4 regions of the Streptomyces sp. NPDC057474 genome follow, and region 2 is predicted to be linked to each of the others. Evidence: riboswitches for the same ligand, from Rfam matches in the RefSeq annotation. Region 2 holds a riboswitch; each other region holds the start of a gene.
What was found. Region 2 has a riboswitch for cyclic di-AMP ahead of ACFU53_RS28385 (M23 family metallopeptidase). Riboswitches for the same ligand answer to the same signal wherever they lie in the genome.
Positions count from the first base shown of each region.

Region 1 (4,140 bases), on a different contig from region 2:
GCGTCCTCGAGGTGACGGCCGACGAGGTCCAGGAGATCGCCAAGGCGCGCCTCAGGCCCGACAATCGCGCGGTGCTCGTGTATGAGCCCGTCGCCGGCGAAGAGGAAGCCGGCGAAGAGGAAGCCGGCGAAGAGGAAGCCGCCGAGGCGGAGGCCGCCGAAACCACCGACGAGAACGAGGAGTCGGCGAAGTGACCGAGCTCGCGACCATGGACTTCCACCCGCAGCCCCAGGCCGGCGAGGCCAGGCCCTGGGCGTTCCCGGCGCCCGAGCGCGGCACTCTGGACAACGGCCTGACCGTGCTGCGCTGCCATCGCCCCGGCCAGCAGGTCGTCGCCGTGGAGGTCCTCCTCGACGCGCCCCTGGATGCCGAGCCGAACGGCCTCGACGGCGTCGCCACCATCATGACCAGGGCCTTCTCCGAAGGCACCGACAAGCACACGGCCGAGGAGTTCGCCGCCGAGCTGGAGCGCTGCGGCGCCACCCTCGACTCGCACGCCGACCATCCCGGCGTGCGTCTGTCCCTCGAAGTGCCCGTGTCGCGGCTGGCGAAGGCGCTCGGCCTGCTCGCCGACGCCCTGCGGGCCCCCGCGTTCGAGGGCAGCGAGATCGAGCGGCTGGTGGCCAACCGGCTCGACGAGATCCCGCACGAGACCGCCAACCCGGGCCGCCGGGCCGCCAAGGAGCTCTACAAGCAGCTGTTCCCGGCCACGTCCCGCATGTCGCGGCCCCGCCAGGGCACCGAGGAGACCGTGGAGGGCATCGACTCCGCGGCCGTACGCGCCTTCTACGAGCGGCACGTGCGTCCCGCGACGGCCACCGCCGTGGTCGTCGGCGACCTCACCGGAGTCGATCTCGACGCGCTGCTCGGCGAGACCCTGGGCGCCTGGACCGGCTCCCCGGCCAAGCCGCGCCCCGTGCCGTCGGTGAGCGCCGACGACGCCGGGCGCGTGATCATCGTGGACCGCCCCGGTTCCGTCCAGACCCAGTTGCTCATCGGCCGGGTGGGCGCCGACCGGCACGACCGCGTGTGGCCGGCCCAGGTGCTCGGCACCTACTGCCTCGGCGGCACCCTCACCTCGCGCCTGGACCGCGTGCTGCGCGAGGAGAAGGGCTACACCTACGGTGTGCGCGCGTTCGGCCAGTCGCTGCGCTCCGCCCCCGACGGCTCGGGCACGGCGATGCTCGCCATCAGCGGCTCCGTCGACACCCCGAACACCGGGCCGGCGCTCGACGACCTGTGGACGGTGCTGCGCACCCTCGCCGCCGAGGGCCTGACCGACGCCGAGCGTGACGTCGCCGTGCAGAACCTGGTCGGGGTCGCCCCCCTCAAGTTCGAGACGGCCGCGGCCGTGGCGAGCACGCTGGCCGACCAGGTCGAGCAGTACCTGCCGGACGACTACCAGTCGACGCTGTACCGCCAACTCGCCGCCACCGGCACGGTGGAGGCCACGGCGGCCGCCGTGAGCGCCTTCCCGGTGGACCGTCTGGTGACCGTCCTCGTCGGGGACGCCGCGCAGATCGAGGAGCCGGTCAGGGCCCTCGGAATCGGTGAAGTCACCGTCGTACCTGCCGAGTAGAAATCGGACAGAGGACGCGGGCCTGTGGGGCCCTGGTGACTGAAGAGTCACCAGGGCTCCCCTTTGTCCGTATTGATGGCGGAGGTTGTGTGTCTGACCTGTGGCGTACTTAACAAAACCTGTGATCCGTTTGTTATTTCGAAGACGGCCCACTTAGCGTCAGTCCGGCTGTTCGTCAGAAGTTCGCCGCAGCCGCGGCACCGGACAGTCATCGCCGAGTCCCCGCATGGCGCGAGCCAGGGGAGCCGGGGACCCACTGCAGTCCCTGGGGTGAATCGGGTGCCCTTCGCGAGCGACGCGAAACGAGGGGCAGCCGTAGGAGACCTTCCTGCTCCGAACCCGTCAGCTAACCCGGTAGGCGAGAAGGAAGGAAAGGACCAGCCACTTCATGGCGTTCACCCGCGCCCCCGGGAAGCACCGCCGTCCCGGCCGTGTGCAGCGCACGACCACGAGGAACGTGGGCGTCGCCGCTCTCACCACCACCGGTGTCATCGGCACCCTGGCCGCTCCCGCGCTCGCCGCGGAGGAGCCCGCCGTCGAGCAGACCGGCCTGAACCAGATCATCGTCCTCGGTGACACGGTCGCCGATCAGGTCGACGCCCAGGCCGCCGCCCAGCAGCAGGCCGCCGAGGTGGCCGCGGTCAAGAAGAAGGCGCAGGAGGAGGCCAGGAAGGCCGCCGCCGAGAAGGCCGAGCAGGAACGTGCCGTCGCCAAGGAGCGCGAGGAGATCAAGGCCCGCGCCGCCCGCGCGGCCGAGCGCGAGCGCCTCAACACCTATGTCTCCCCCATCAACGGCTCGTACATCTCCACCGGTTACAAGGCCGGCGGCGCCGTCTGGTCCTCCGGCAGCCACACCGGCGTCGACTTCCACGCCGCGTCCGGCACCGCCGTCCACGCGGTCGGCTCCGGCACCGTCGTCGAGGCGGGCTGGGGTGGCGCGTACGGCAACAACATCGTCATCAAGATGACCGACGGCACGTACACGCAGTACGGCCACCTGTCGTCAATCGGCGTCTCCGTCGGCCAGACGGTCACCCCCGGCCAGCAGATAGGCCTCTCCGGGGCGACCGGCAACGTCACCGGCGCGCATCTGCACTTCGAGGCACGGACGACGGCCGAGTACGGCTCGGACATCGACCCCGCCGCGTACCTGCGCTCGCACGGCGTGAACGTCTGACGCACCGCTCGACGCTTCCCAGGAGGCCCCGGCTCACCGAGCCGGGGCTTTCCGCGTTGTGACGTACCTCCTGTCCAAAAAATATCCCTGGATTCCGGCCCGCCATCGGAAATTCCGGCTCGCTGCAATAGAGTCGCTGGAACACACGTCAATCATCGACGTTTCACGGGGATTAAGGCGGAGGTCGGTCATGCGTATTCCGGCGCATTCGGTATGCACGGCGATCCGTGATGACATCGTCGCGGGTGTCTACGAGCGCGGCAGCCGTCTCACCGAGGAACTGCTCGCTCGCCGGTACGGCGTCAGCCGGGTCCCCGTGCGCGAGGCGCTGCGCACGCTGGAGGCCGAGGGCTTCGTGGTGACCCGCCGGCACGCCGGCGCGTGCGTCGCCGAGCCGACCGAGCAGGAGGCCGCCGACCTGCTGGAGATGCGCATGCTGCTGGAGCCGCTGGGCGCCGCCCGCGCCGCGCAGCGCCGCACGGAGGCGCATCTCAAGGTGCTGCGCGGCCTGGTCAGACTGGGCCAGGAGCGGGCCAGGAGGGGCAACAGCGAGGATCTGCGCTCCCTGGGTGGCTGGTTCCACGAGACGCTCGCACAGGCGTCCGGCAGCCCCGCCCTGACCTCGACACTCGCCCAGCTGCGGCACAAGATCGCCTGGATGTACGCGATCGAGGCGCCGGCCAATCCCGTGGAGTCCTGGGCGGAGCACGGCGGCATCGTGGACGCGGTCGCGCGCGGCGACGGCGACCGGGCCCGGACGATCACGTCCCTGCACACCGAGCGTGCCACCGCCGCGCACCGGCTCCGATTTCCGGGCGGGGCCGGCGGGGCGGAGCGCCCGGACCGTGTGAGGACTTCGCAACGCCCCGTAAACATGCCGAGCCTGCGGCATTAACACGGAAGCCGTATACAAAGAGGGAAGAATTTCGAGGGGCATTTTTTCTGCTGCCCACAGAACGAAAACAGGGCGAAAAGGCGAAGGGCTCGCCCGATAAATCTGACGAGCCCTTCGGTGTGTGTGCGGGTGGCCTTTCAGGCCTTTCCGCTTTCTCTACCCGGTCACTCAGACCGTTTCGGGGAGCTCCTCGAGCCCCTCAGCCACGAGCTTCGCCAGGCGGTCGAGCGCGGCGTCCGCGCCCTCGGCCTCGGAGGAGAGCACGATCTGCTCGCCGCCCTGGGCGCCGAGGCCCAGGACCGCCAGCATGGAGGCCGCGTTGACGGGGTTTCCGTCGGCCTTGGCGATCGTCACGGGGATACCGGAGGCCGTGGTGGCCCGGACGAAGATGGATGCGGGGCGGGCGTGGAGGCCCTCGGCCCAGCCGACGTTGACGCGGCGCTCAGCCATGTGATGCTGCCCTTCAGGTTTCTCGGTTACTCGAGAGAG
Region 1 is NZ_JBHVDX010000091.1:18,652-22,791, forward strand. Features, by position in the region: gene ACFU53_RS24545 (M16 family metallopeptidase) at 1-194, shown strand, start outside; gene ACFU53_RS24550 (M16 family metallopeptidase) at 191-1,579, shown strand; cyclic di-AMP (ydaO/yuaA leader) riboswitch at 1,782-1,954, shown strand; gene ACFU53_RS24555 (M23 family metallopeptidase) at 1,968-2,756, shown strand; gene ACFU53_RS24560 (GntR family transcriptional regulator) at 2,947-3,651, shown strand; gene ACFU53_RS24565 (HPr family phosphocarrier protein) at 3,820-4,101, opposite strand.
Region 1: another riboswitch for cyclic di-AMP. It lies ahead of ACFU53_RS24555 (M23 family metallopeptidase); the one in region 2 lies ahead of ACFU53_RS28385 (M23 family metallopeptidase).

Region 2 (4,140 bases):
GAGGAAGCCCTTGGCGAGGGCGAAGTACGGGACGGCGGAGAGGCCGTAATCGGCGGCGACTGCCTGGAGGGAGCCCTCGTAGGTGTCCCGGGAGACCAGGTTGTAGTGGGGCTGGATCGCCACATAGCGGGCCAGTCCTTCGGCGGCCGAGAAGTCCAGTGAGGCCTTCAGGCGCTCGGAGGTGATGTTGGACGCGGCTAGCGCGCGGACCTTGCCGGCCTTCACCAGGTCGTCGAGGGCGGTGATGATCTCCTCGACGGGCACTTCGGGCTTGTCGAAGTGGGTGTAGTAGAGGTCGATGTAGTCCGTGTCGAGGCGGGCGAGGGAGGCGTCGGCCGCGGCCTTGATGTTGGCCGCCGTCAGGCCCTGGTACTCGGGGTGCTGGCTCACCTTGGTCGCGATGACCACGTCGGCCCGGTTGCCGCGCGACTTGACCCACTTGCCGATGGTCTCCTCGGACTCACCGCCCTTGTTGCCCTCGACCCACGCCGAATAGGAGTCGGCCGTGTCGACGAAGTTGCCGCCGGCGGCCGCGTAGGCGTCGAGGACCGCGAAGGACTGTGCCTCGTCTGCGGTCCAGCCGAAGACATTGCCGCCGAGGGAGAGCGGGAAGACCTCGATGTCGGACGTGCCCAGCTTTCGAAGAGAAGTCATGTCCAACGTCAACCGGCGAGGCGGACGCCCGCATTCCGCCCCAGCGTGAACAGTGCGTGAAGCCACTGGGCGGGGAGAGGGAGGGGGAGGAGGGGAGGGAGAGGGACCACGGGAGGGGGAGGGGGGAGGGAGGAGGGCGCGTGCGGTTCTCGGCAGCGGCGCGCTCGGCCCAGCCAACAGCGCGTAGTCCCGGCCAACGGTGCGTGCCACTCGGCCAACGGCTCGTGCGGCCTCCCTCTCGACGGCCCGCCCGTCCAACGGTCCGCCCGCCCTGGCCCGCCGCCCGACCTGACCCGTCCTCCGAACCTGCCCGGCCCTGCCCTGCCCCGGCACGACGAACGCCGCGCGATCCTCACGGACTTACGCGGCGTTCGTCATGCCGGGGTCTGCGGGCCCAACGGCCCTGCCCTGCGGGAGTTGCTGGTTCTAAGCGGCTCTCACACCGGCTCTCACCGGCTCTACGGGTTCAGGCCCTTGCTGCGCAGCCACGCCGCCGGGTCGATGCCGCTGGCGGAGCCGCCGGAATGGACCTCCATGTGGAGGTGGGCGCCGGTGACGTTACCCGTGGCGCCCACACGGCCGATGACATCGCCGGTGGCGACCTTCTGGCCGACGCTGACGCCGATGGAGGACTGGTGGGCGTACCAGATCTCGGTGCCGTCATCGAGGGTGAGGACGGTCTTGTAGCCGTAGGAACCCTCGTAGCCGGCCTGCGTGATGGTGCCGCTGTGGACAGCCTTGATGAGGGTTCCGGTGGGGGCGGCGAAGTCGAGGCCGGTGTGGTAGCCGGAGGACCAGTAGGGGCCGGCCTGGCCGAAGGTGGAGGTGAGGGTGTACGAGGAGGTCGGAAGCGTGAACTGCTTGGCGAGGGCCGCGAGGCGCTCGGCTTCCTTCTTCTGCTCGGCTTCCTCGGCCGCCTTCTTCTTGGCGGCGGCCTCCTTGGCCTCGGCTTCCCTCTTCTCCTTGGCGGCCTGCTCGGCGGCCTTGTCCGCGGCGGCGGTCTGGGCGGCCTCGGCGGCGGCCTTGTCGAAGGCGTCCTGCTGGGACTCGGCCTGCGCCATGATGCGGGCGCGCAGCGCCTCGCCGGCGTCCGCCGTGCCCTGCTCGGTGTCGGCGGCGCTCAGGCCGGCGCTGCTGAGCGGGGACCTGGAGGCCTCCGGCTCCGGCTCCTCGGCCTCGTCCTCGAAGACCGAGCCGACGTTCGGCATGTCGGGCATCGATATGGACACCGGGGCCTTGCCGGACTGCGCGCTGGCCATACCGGCGCCGCCGACGGCGGCTATGACACCGACGCCGAGAACCGTGGAGCTGCGGGCCAGTCCGCCACGGGCGAGTCCACCGCGCGGCTTGGCGACGCGGTGCCGGCCGCGAACGGGGCGAGTGGTCTCCTCGCTGGGATTCCACTCCTGCCAGGGGCCCTCGTTGTCGCTGTTGTAGCTGCCGTAGCCGAACGTCTGGCTCTCGCCGTCGCGTTGGCTCGGTACGAACGGGGCTTCGGTCGCGGACCGGTTCGACGCCACGTGGGCGTGCTCCTTCCTTCCTTCTCGCCTACCGGGTTAGCTGACGGGTTCGGAGCAGGAAGGTCTCCTACGCGCGTAAACCGGTCGTGCGTACTGCCACGACGGTTTCCGTGCGATTCACCCCAGGGTGGTGGTTCCCCGGTTCCCTTGCGGGATTCGGCGCGTGAGCACGGAGCCGTCTCTTGTGACGGCTGGGACGACCGCGCTGCGTTATCGAACGTTAATAGACGCGAGTACTCCATTCCAAGCTGTTCCGAATGATCGTTCCGGCTTTCGCGCTGGACTTTACGGGTCATGAGCGGCGGAAGACGGGCGAGTTGACCTTTCCTCAGGAGTAACAAATATCCTGACGGTACGTCAGTTGTTATACGGAGGACGGTCGAACGGACACGCTCGGTGATATCGATCGTGAGAGATGTGAGAGAGACGTGCGGGCAGCCACACGAAACACATGGGCGTCAGGGGCGGCGGACCGCCAGGAGGGCCATGTCGTCCGTCGTACGGTCGCCCGTGTGTCGGCGTACCTCTTCCGCGAGGGTCGTCAACAGGGCGCGCGGGGCGGAGAAGATACGGCCGGACAGGCGCTCGGCCGGGTCGTAGAAGACGCCGCGCGCGTCCCGCGCCTCGGAGAGGCCGTCGGTGTAGAAGAGCAGCGTGGCGCCGGGCGGGAATCCGGTCTCTTCCGCGCGGTCGGGCCAGGTGCCCAGGTCTTCCATGCCGAGCGGGAGCGCGGGCTGCGGGGCGCCCAGGGTGCACAGGGTGCCGTCGGCGTACAGCAGCAGGGGTGACGGGTGGCCTCGGTTGACGATCCGGGCGCGGCCGGCGCCGTGCGGGAACTCCGCCAGGACGGCCGTGACGAACCCCTCGTGCTCCACGGCCGCGTCCCGTCGCGCGGTCTCCCGCCGCGTCGCCTCCCGCGCCAGCGCCCGTTCCAGCCGCTGGGCGACCGCTTCGAGCGTCGACTCCTGCTCGGCCGCCTCCCGGAACGCGCCGATCAACACCGCCACCGCCGACACCGCCCCCAGCCCCTTGCCGCGCACATCGCCCACGATCAGCCGTACGCCGTGGGGCGAGTCCTGCACCGCGTACAGATCGCCCCCGATCGACGCCTCCGCCTGCGCCGCCTCGTACCGCGCGGCGATCTCCAGCCCGCCGATCCGCTCCTGCGGCACCGGCAGTACGGCCCGCTGCGCCGCCTCGGCGATCTCGCGGGCGGTGGCGAGCCGGGCGTCACTGCGGCGGACGAGGCGGTTGATCAGTACGGCAAGTACGGCCACGGTGGCCACCGTGGCGATCTCGGTGATCGCGTCCACGTGGCTTGTGTCGCCGTAGTGGAGGCGTACGGCGGTGATGCCGGCGACCGAGGCGACGCCGGTGATCACCGTGCCGTGCAGTGAGAAGAGCGGGGCCGCCACAAGGGGCGCCGCGGTGAAGAAGGGGACCGCCGTGAACTCGCGCGGGGTGAAGTGGTCGTAGAAGAGGCCCGTGGCGATCAGGAGGACGGGAATGACGCGGGCGAGCGTACGGGCGTACGAGAACCGCCGCCCACCCGGCTCTCTCACACCCTCCACCCCCTCTCGCTGCCCCACGGATACAGGGTTTCCGGGGGTGGAGCACGGGGCTACTCGGCGGGGCCGAGTGGGCTATTGACGGGGTGGGAGCGGGGGCGGGGGCGGGGGCGGTGAAGGGCCGGTCCGGCCCGGTGGGCGGCTGAGGGGGAGAGAGAACTGGTCCGGCCGACGGGCGAGTGCAGGGCGGAGAGCCGGGTGTGCTGATGGAGGGGCGGAGAGCCGGTGCGGCCGGTGGGCTGATGAGGGCCGGGCCGGAAACCGTTCCGGCCGACGGGCGGGTCACGCGGCGGAGTTGCTCCGGTCGGTGGGCGGGTGCGCCGCTGCCGGCGGGTGGCGGCCGGCTGCCGACGGGTGGCAGGTGGCAGGTGGCGGGTGGCGGCCGACGGGTGGCGGGT
Region 2 is NZ_JBHVDX010000119.1:7,537-11,676, reverse strand. Features, by position in the region: gene ACFU53_RS28390 (aldo/keto reductase) at 1-654, opposite strand, end outside; gene ACFU53_RS28385 (M23 family metallopeptidase) at 1,113-2,174, opposite strand; cyclic di-AMP (ydaO/yuaA leader) riboswitch at 2,185-2,346, opposite strand; gene ACFU53_RS28380 (PP2C family protein-serine/threonine phosphatase) at 2,633-3,763, opposite strand.

Region 3 (4,140 bases), on a different contig from region 2:
GTTCGTCGACCACGGCGGCGATGTCGTCGGCGTGCGACCCGTCGAACGGGCGCAGCGCGAGGATGCGGGCGTGCGGTGCGGCCGTCCGCATCCGGACCAGGTAGGCACGGTAGGCGGGGCGGAACTCGGCCGGACCGTACGCCGTGTCGTTGGTGCCCTGGTTCACGACGATCACGTCGGCGTTCCGGTCCGAACGCGCCGGTGAGCCCGCATGGTTCCAGCCGTACGCGGAACCGGCGTCCGGCACTCCCCCGTTCCCGGTCCTGAGCACACCCTGCCGCCCGAACCCGACCTGGGTGAGCGAGGCGTGCAGGGCGTCGGCGACGAGGGTCGGGTAGGCGGCCGTGCCGTCCGCGCAGTCGGAGGTGTTGACCGCGCACAGGGCCAGGACACCCTGGGTGATGGAGTCGCCATAGAAAACCAACTCCCTTTTCCTGGCGTCATGTCGCGGCAGCAGGCGTCCCCGGATCCCGGTCAGCACCACCCCGGTCTCCAGCGGCGGCGTCCACCGGTTGGCCCGCGAGAAGACGTCCTTCACGGACAGCTCGACGGTATGCGGTCCGCGCCCCGGCGCCCCGATGTCGAGGTCGCTCCGGTCGACGGCATACAGTCGCTTCGGGCCACCGTCCACCGACACATAGATCTGCGCGGGCACGGTGACCGACGTGGCGTCGAACTGGGCGCGGACACTGCCGCCCGTGAACCGGAACCGCAGCCGGGAGCCGGAGTTGACGGTGACGGCGGCCTCGGCTGTGCGGCTCCAGTGGCCCTCGTAGACGAGCCGCCGGTCATCGGGCCGCACCAGGTCCGGCTCACCGGAGGCGAGCACGGGCGGAGTGGCGCCGGCCAGGAGCCCCACGGCCACCGCCGTACTCACGAGAACGCGGCTCCCGAGGACACGCCTCACGACAAGATCCGATCGCCGACCAGCACGAGATTCGGCGCCGCCGCCCGAAGTGACGGCGGTGCCCTTGATGACAGTGCGTCGGTCGACGCCGGACACGGAGACCCCCCAACGCTTAGAAAGCGCTTGCGGAGATCACTGTGTCCTCACACTCGCACCACTGTCGAGACTTCGATCAGCCATGCCACAAGACCGCAATACGGTGATCATGAATCGCCACGGGCCCCGGCGAGACCAGGCGATACGGAAGAAGGCCTGCCCGCCGGGAACGCCGAAGGCCGGCCCCCGGGATCACGGGGTCCGGCCTTCGATGCGGTCGGGCGGCAGAGCCTCAGACGCTGACGCCCTTCGAGCGAAGGTAGGCCAGCGGGTCCATGTCCGAACCGTAGTTGGGGGTGGTGCGGATCTCGAAGTGGAGGTGCGGCCCGGTGACGTTGCCGGTCGCGCCCGAGAGGCCGATCTGCTGACCGCCGCTCACGGACTGCCCCGCGGAGACGGAGATCGAGGAGAGGTGGGCGTACTGGGCGTAGTAGCCGTCGGCGAGCTTGATGACGACCTGGTTGCCGTACGCGCCGCCCCAGCCGGCGGAGACGACGGTGCCCGCGCCCACGGCCTTGAGACTGGTCCCGGTCGGAGCCACGAAGTCGACGCCGGTGTGGTAGCCGCTGGACCACATGCTGCCGGCGGTCTTGTACGCGGTGCCGACGGTGGCGCCCTGGATGGGCAGGCTGAAGCCGGAGCTGTTGGACGACGAGGACTGCCCGCTCGACGTGGAGGTCGACGCCTGGGTGTCCTTCGACTCCTGCGTCGACGAGCCGGAGGACTTCGACGACTGGGACGACTCGGAGGACTTCGACGACTCGGAGGACTGCGACAGCTGGGGCTTCGTCGACGACTGCGGCGTACCGCTCGACGCCGCCCGGCCACCGATGCTGAGCTTGAGACCCGGATGGATCAGCGACGGGTCGGAGCCGATCGCCGCCCGGTTGTCCGTGTAGAGCTGCTTCCAGCCCCCCTCGACGTCCTGCTCGTCCGCGATCCTCGAGAGGTAGTCGCCGACCTTCACCGAGTAGGTCTTGGTCGCCGCCTTCTTGGTGGCGGTCTTCTCCGCCTGCGCGGCCTTCTCGGCCTGCTCGATCCGTGCGCCCGCCTCGGCCGCGGCCTTCTCGGTGGCGATCGCGACCGTCTTCTCGGACACACCGGAAACGGCGGCCGTCGGGGTCGCGGCATGGGCGCCGGCGGCTCCGATCAGCGGCAGCGCGAGCGCCGCGCCACCGGTCCCGGCGGCGGCGATGGAGCGGGTGAAACGCTGGGACTTCGGACGGCGGTGCTTACCCTTCGCGGGCATGGTGAATTCCTCTCCGGCGCCTGCGAGGTGAGCTGTCGGGTGCGGACTGGAGATGCCCGGCCGTGCTTGCGCACGGCTTTACCCCTAGCCGTTCCGGAGACCGGAACAGGCGGTAATACCTGTGGGTCCCCCGCTCCTGCCGTGGATCGGGTCGGTACGCGGCTCCGGTCGGCGGCAGGATTGGGCGTCCGTCCGGATTGACGCCGAACGTAAGCGACTTGTGCCCACAGAGACAACCATTGGGACTTCCTGTGCGTCTTCCTCCCTGATCCTTACATCAATTCACGATCACGCTCCGTAAAAGACCGGTGTTGGGAATTTCCAACCACCCTGGAAACACCTACGAATTACGTGAACATGACGACAGCGGAACGTCACGAATATGACGCTGCTCACGCACCTACGACCCAGTAGGCTTTATTCCGGCGCTTGTTGGAATTACGACTCCATATCGGACAGTTCACTCAAGTGCGACGCAGGCGGATAACTGTCGCATCGAAATCACCGCGCAGCCCCGTCCGCAATCCGTGATGCAACAGCACGGCACCCCGGTGCAATTCACCCGTTTCGCGACACTCGTACGTTTCTGTCGGGTCGAGCCCGCGCAGCCGGAGCGGGGCGAGCGGCTCGCCGTAGTGCTGCGCCTGGAGCCAGGCGAGGACGACGACCTCGTCGCCGTGGACGTACTGCACGGCGCTCAGCCCGCCCGTCGGCGGCCGCAGCCGGTAGAGGTCGCCGCGCTGCACGACCGGCCGGATCTCCTTGTACAGCTCCACCCAGCCCCGCGCCTCGGCCAGCTCCTCCTCCGCCCACTCGGTGAGGTCACCGCCGACGCCGAGCACACCCGCCATGGCACTGACGAAGCGGAACCGCAACGTGCTGACCCGGCCGTTGAGCTGGTTGTTCGGGCTGTCGGTGACCCACGCGGCCATGGTCCGGGCCGGATGGATCTGACTGAAGCCGTGCTGGATGGCGAGCCGGTCGAGCGGATCGGTGTTGTCGGACGTCCACACCTGGTCCGTCCGCGCCATGACCCCGAGGTCGATACGACCGCCGCCGCCCGAGCACGACTCGAACGCCACCCCCGGGTGCGCGGCCCGCAGCCGGTCCAGCAGGGCGTAGAAGGCGCGCACGTGCTCGACCCACAGCTTCTGCGGATACGGCTCTCCGGGCCAGCCGGCATCGGTGAAGCAGCGGTTGAAGTCCCACTTCACATAGTCGATCGGCGCGCTGGAGAGGAGGGCGTCCAGCCGTTCCCAGAGGTATTCCTGGACGTCCTCGCGCGCGAGATTGAGTACGAGCTGATTGCGCAGCTCCGTCCGCTTTCGTCCCGGTTGGAACTGTGCCCATTCGGGGTGCGCCCGGTACAGCTCACTGTCCGGGTTGACCATCTCGGGCTCGACCCAGATGCCGAACTGCATTCCGAGGGCGTGCACGGAGTCGGCGAGCGGCTTCAGTCCCTTCGGGAAGCGCTGCGGGTTGGGCGTCCAGTCGCCGAGGCCGGCCCGGTCGCTCGTACGCGCCCCGAACCAGCCGTCGTCCACGACGAACAGCTCGATCCCGATGGCCGCCGCCCGCCGCGCGAGCGTCCCCTGCTGCTCCTCGGAGATGTCGAACTCGGTGGCCTCCCACGAGTTGAAGAGCACCGGTCGGTCCTGGTCCGCGTCCGGGATGACGTACGTCCGCTGGTACGCGTGCCAGGCACGGCTCGCCCCGCCGAAGCCGCCGTCGCTCCACAGGCCGGCGAAGACGGGGGTGGTGAACCTCTCGCCGGTGTCCAGCCGCAGCAGACCGGACTCGTCGTATCCGGCGCCGCCGGTGATCTGCACGCGCGCGTCCGGGAGTTGGGCGACCGCGATCCGCCAGGACCCCGACCAGCCCAGGGCAC
Region 3 is NZ_JBHVDX010000061.1:7,494-11,633, forward strand. Features, by position in the region: gene ACFU53_RS19175 (GDSL-type esterase/lipase family protein) at 1-877, opposite strand, end outside; gene ACFU53_RS19180 (M23 family metallopeptidase) at 1,236-2,252, opposite strand; cyclic di-AMP (ydaO/yuaA leader) riboswitch at 2,257-2,415, opposite strand; gene ACFU53_RS19185 (alpha-galactosidase) at 2,717-4,140, opposite strand, start outside.
Region 3: another riboswitch for cyclic di-AMP. It lies ahead of ACFU53_RS19180 (M23 family metallopeptidase); the one in region 2 lies ahead of ACFU53_RS28385 (M23 family metallopeptidase).

Region 4 (4,140 bases), on a different contig from region 2:
GGCCGCGGCGATGGCGTTCATCCTGCTGTTCGCCGGGTTCGAGACGACCGTCAACCTCATCGGGAACGGCACGTACGCCCTTCTCACCCATCCCGAGCAGCGCGCCCGTCTCCAGGCCTCCCTCGACGCCCAGGAGACCGCGCTGCTCGAAACCGGCGTCGAGGAACTCCTCCGCTACGACGGCCCCGTCGAGCTGGCCACCTGGCGCTTCGCGACCCAACCCCTCACCATCGGCGGGCAGGACATCGCCCCCGGCGACCCCGTCCTCGTCGTACTCGCGGCGGCCGACCGCGACCCGGCCCGCTTCGACGACCCCGACACCCTCGACCTCTCCCGCCGCGACAACCAGCACCTCGGCTACGGCCATGGCATCCACTACTGCCTGGGCGCCCCACTCGCCCGCCTCGAAGGCCAGACCGCGCTGGCGACGCTCCTCACCCGCCTCCCCGATCTGCGACTTGCAGTGGATTCAGCCGATTTGAGGTGGCGAGGAGGGCTCATCATGCGTGGATTGCGCACGCTTCCGGTGCAATTCACCCCGCAGGAGCGGCCCGTAAGCGGTCCGTAGCAGTACCCGGGCGGCCCGTAGCAGTACCCCATTCCGCGGCAGAAGATGACACTCCCTCAACTCTGTGATCTTCACGTGATCTGTGCTGCATTAACTTGTGACAACTGATCGACTGCCGATACGTTCACACGTCAGTGCGAAGGGGTCACCACACCCGTCGCACAGGCCCCTGCTGTCGTGTGAAAGGCAACCGCATGCTCTCCGGGAACGGTCGTCACCGTCGCCCCCGTCAGGCTCCGGCCCTCCTCGTCGCGGCCGGCGTGACCGGCTCGGCCATCGCGATCCCACTCCTCGGCGCCACCGGCGCGAGTGCGGCCAGCGGAACCACCTGGGACCAGGTGGCGGAGTGCGAGAGCGGCGCCTCCTGGAGCGCGGACACCGGGAACGGGCGCTACGGCGGCCTCCAGCTGACCCAGGCGAACTGGGAGAAGTACGGCGGCCTCGACTACGCGACAACCGCCGACCAGGCCAGCCGTTCCCAGCAGATAGCGGTGGCCGAGAAGGTGCTCGCCGACCAGGGCGTCGGTGTCTGGTCCACCTGCGGACTGCTCCACAATCTCGGCGGCGACTCCGGTTCCGCCGACGTGGACACGGGCGTCGCGGACGGCTCGGCGGGGTCGGGCAGTTCATCTGACTCGTCCGGTTCGTCTGATTCATCCACTTCCACCGACGAGGCCGAGTCGACAGACTCGGCCAAGTCCGCCGATTCGACCGGCTCCACCGGCTCCGGTGGAGCCGGCAGGTCGAGCGAATCGTCCGAAACATCAGAATCGCCGGAATCGTCCCCTGGTGTCTTCGAAGGTTCCACCAAGGCCGAAACCGGCACCGACTCGGACGACACCACGGACTCCGGCAGCGCCAACTCGGACAAGTCAGCACAGAGCGACAGCTCTTCGGCTGCCGATGACAGTGAAAGCGGCACCGGCCGCCATCGAGGCACCAGTGCCGACGAGGGTGCCGATGCGGACGCTGACGCCGACGCGGGCACGGACGCGGCCGACGGCTCCCGCGTCGACTCCACGCCCTCCGGCCGTCACGCCTCCCGTGACGGCGACGCGGCGCGAGAGGTCGCGGACGGCGCGTACACCGTCCGTGCGGGCGACAATCTGACGCGCATCGTGAACTCGCTCGGCCTGGATGGCGGGTGGCGGGAGCTGTACGCCGAGAACGAGGTCACGGTCGGAACTGACCCGGACCTTATCCTTCCCGGTCAGACCCTCGAAGTCGGTGCCGAAACGGGCGAAAAGTAGCGGCAGTTCGGGTCACGGTTCGCCCCTGAATGCCCGTTTTGATCTATGTGGGAGATGAATCACAGACCCCCTGATCGTCTTTGAAATTCGGGCAATCACCTGTTTACGGTCGTGACCGCTCGCCACAGCGGGCTCTTGCGGTCGGCACGCCGAATCCTGCCAGCGACCGCAAGGAACAGTCGTCGCGTCAAGCGCCGTAGGCAGGAGCGGGGGACCCAAGGTAAGTGCCGGGTCCGGCAGTTGCGGCCCTTCGGGGGCGTGCGTCCGGAACCGGCTTGGGGTGAAGCCGCGCAACGTCAGCCGAAAGGCGAGCGTGCGCGGCCGGGCAACTCAACCGGCCCGAACCCGACAGCTCACCTCGCAGGCGTCGGTGAGGGGATCACTCCATGCTGTTTTCCAGCAAGGGCAAGCACCGTCGCCCGTCCAAGGCGGCTCGTGCCATCGCCGTCGCCGGTGTCACCGGTGCCGCGGCCATCGCCGCCCCGCTGATGGCCGCCGGCAGCGCCTCCGCCGCCACCGCCTCCGAGTGGGACGCCGTCGCCCAGTGCGAGTCCGGCGGGAACTGGTCCATCAACACCGGCAACGGCTACTACGGCGGTCTGCAGTTCTCCGCCTCCACCTGGGCCGCCTTCGGCGGTACGCAGTACGCCTCCACCGCCAACCAGGCGAGCAAGGCCCAGCAGATCGCGGTCGCCGAGAAGGTCCTCGCGGGCCAGGGCAAGGGTGCCTGGCCGGTCTGCGGCGTCGGCCTGTCCGGCGCCTCGTACGACGGCGCCGCCGCCTCCAGCGGTAACTCGAACTCCAGCTCCTCCAGCTCGAACTCCGGCTCCTCCTCGCAGAAGAGCACCCAGGAGAGCACCGAGAAGAGCACCCAGGAGACCCGCGCCTCCCGCTCCTCCGAGCGCGCCACCGTCGAGACCCCCACCGGCAAGAAGGTCAAGAAGGGCGACGGCGAGTACAAGGTCGTCAGCGGTGACACCCTCAGCGCCATCGCCGAGGAGAAGAACGTCAAGGGTGGCTGGGAGAAGCTCTTCGAGCTGAACAAGGACATCATCGACGACGCCGACTTCATCTACCCGGGCCAGCAGCTCCACCTGAGCTGACCCACGGCGATCGCGACGGCCGCCGGACGCCTGCCATCCCCACGGCCGCCCCCACGGCCGGGCAGGCGGGGCAGGTTCAGCTGGGCCGAAAAATCAGGCCGCTCCCCAGCTGAACCACAGCCCGCTCACATCCGTGTCCTCCATAGTGAAGACCTCGTGAGGGCCGTCCCCCCGTCCCCACGGGCTCCCCGCCCCGGTGCGCATTCCCCCGTACGCACCGGGGCGGGGCTTTTCTTTGCCCGTCTCCCCGGGCCGCTCCCTCCTTCTGCCTCTCCTTCTGCTCTCCTTCCGCCTCTCCTTCCGTTCCTCCTTCTGTTCACTTTCTCGCCCACCCCCCTTTGTTCCGACCTGGAACAATAGGTACCGTCTCTCTGTCCACGGGACGGTCGGTCGGCTGCTGACGGCCCGGGGGCGGTTAGGCTCTAGTCGCAGGGCCCGTGGGCCCCGCACTTCCAGCGTCACATCCCATGAAGGAGATGCTCGTGCCGTCCATCGACGTCGTCGTAGCCCGGGAAATCCTGGACTCCCGAGGCAACCCCACGGTCGAGGTCGAGGTCGGCCTCGACGACGGCAGCACGGGTCGTGCCGCCGTTCCGTCCGGCGCCTCCACGGGTGCCTTCGAAGCCATCGAGCTCCGTGACGGCGACCCCAACCGCTATCTCGGCAAGGGCGTCGAGAAGGCCGTCCTCGCCGTGATCGAGCAGATCGGCCCGGAGCTCGTCGGCTACGACGCCACCGAGCAGCGCCTGATCGACCAGGCGATGTTCGACCTGGACGCCACCGACAACAAGGGCTCCCTCGGCGCCAACGCCATCCTCGGCGTCTCCCTCGCCGTCGCCCACGCCGCCTCCGAGGCCAGCGACCTCCCGCTCTTCCGGTACCTGGGCGGCCCGAACGCGCACCTGCTGCCCGTTCCGATGATGAACATCCTGAACGGCGGCTCGCACGCCGACTCCAACGTGGACATCCAGGAGTTCATGATCGCGCCCATCGGCGCGGAGTCCTTCTCCGAGGCCCTGCGCTGGGGCGCCGAGGTCTACCACACCCTCAAGAAGGTGCTGAAGACCAAGGGCCTGTCCACCGGCCTCGGCGACGAGGGCGGCTTCGCCCCGAACCTGGAGTCCAACCGCGCCGCCCTCGACCTCATTCTCGAGGCCGTCAAGGAGGCCGGTTACACCCCCGGCGAGCAGATCGCCCTCGCGCTGGACGTCGCCGCCTC
Region 4 is NZ_JBHVDX010000055.1:15,052-19,191, reverse strand. Features, by position in the region: gene ACFU53_RS18025 (cytochrome P450) at 1-568, shown strand, start outside; gene ACFU53_RS18020 (transglycosylase family protein) at 763-1,818, shown strand; cyclic di-AMP (ydaO/yuaA leader) riboswitch at 2,001-2,200, shown strand; gene ACFU53_RS18015 (transglycosylase family protein) at 2,205-2,921, shown strand; gene eno (phosphopyruvate hydratase) at 3,404-4,140, shown strand, end outside.
Region 4: another riboswitch for cyclic di-AMP. It lies ahead of ACFU53_RS18015 (transglycosylase family protein); the one in region 2 lies ahead of ACFU53_RS28385 (M23 family metallopeptidase).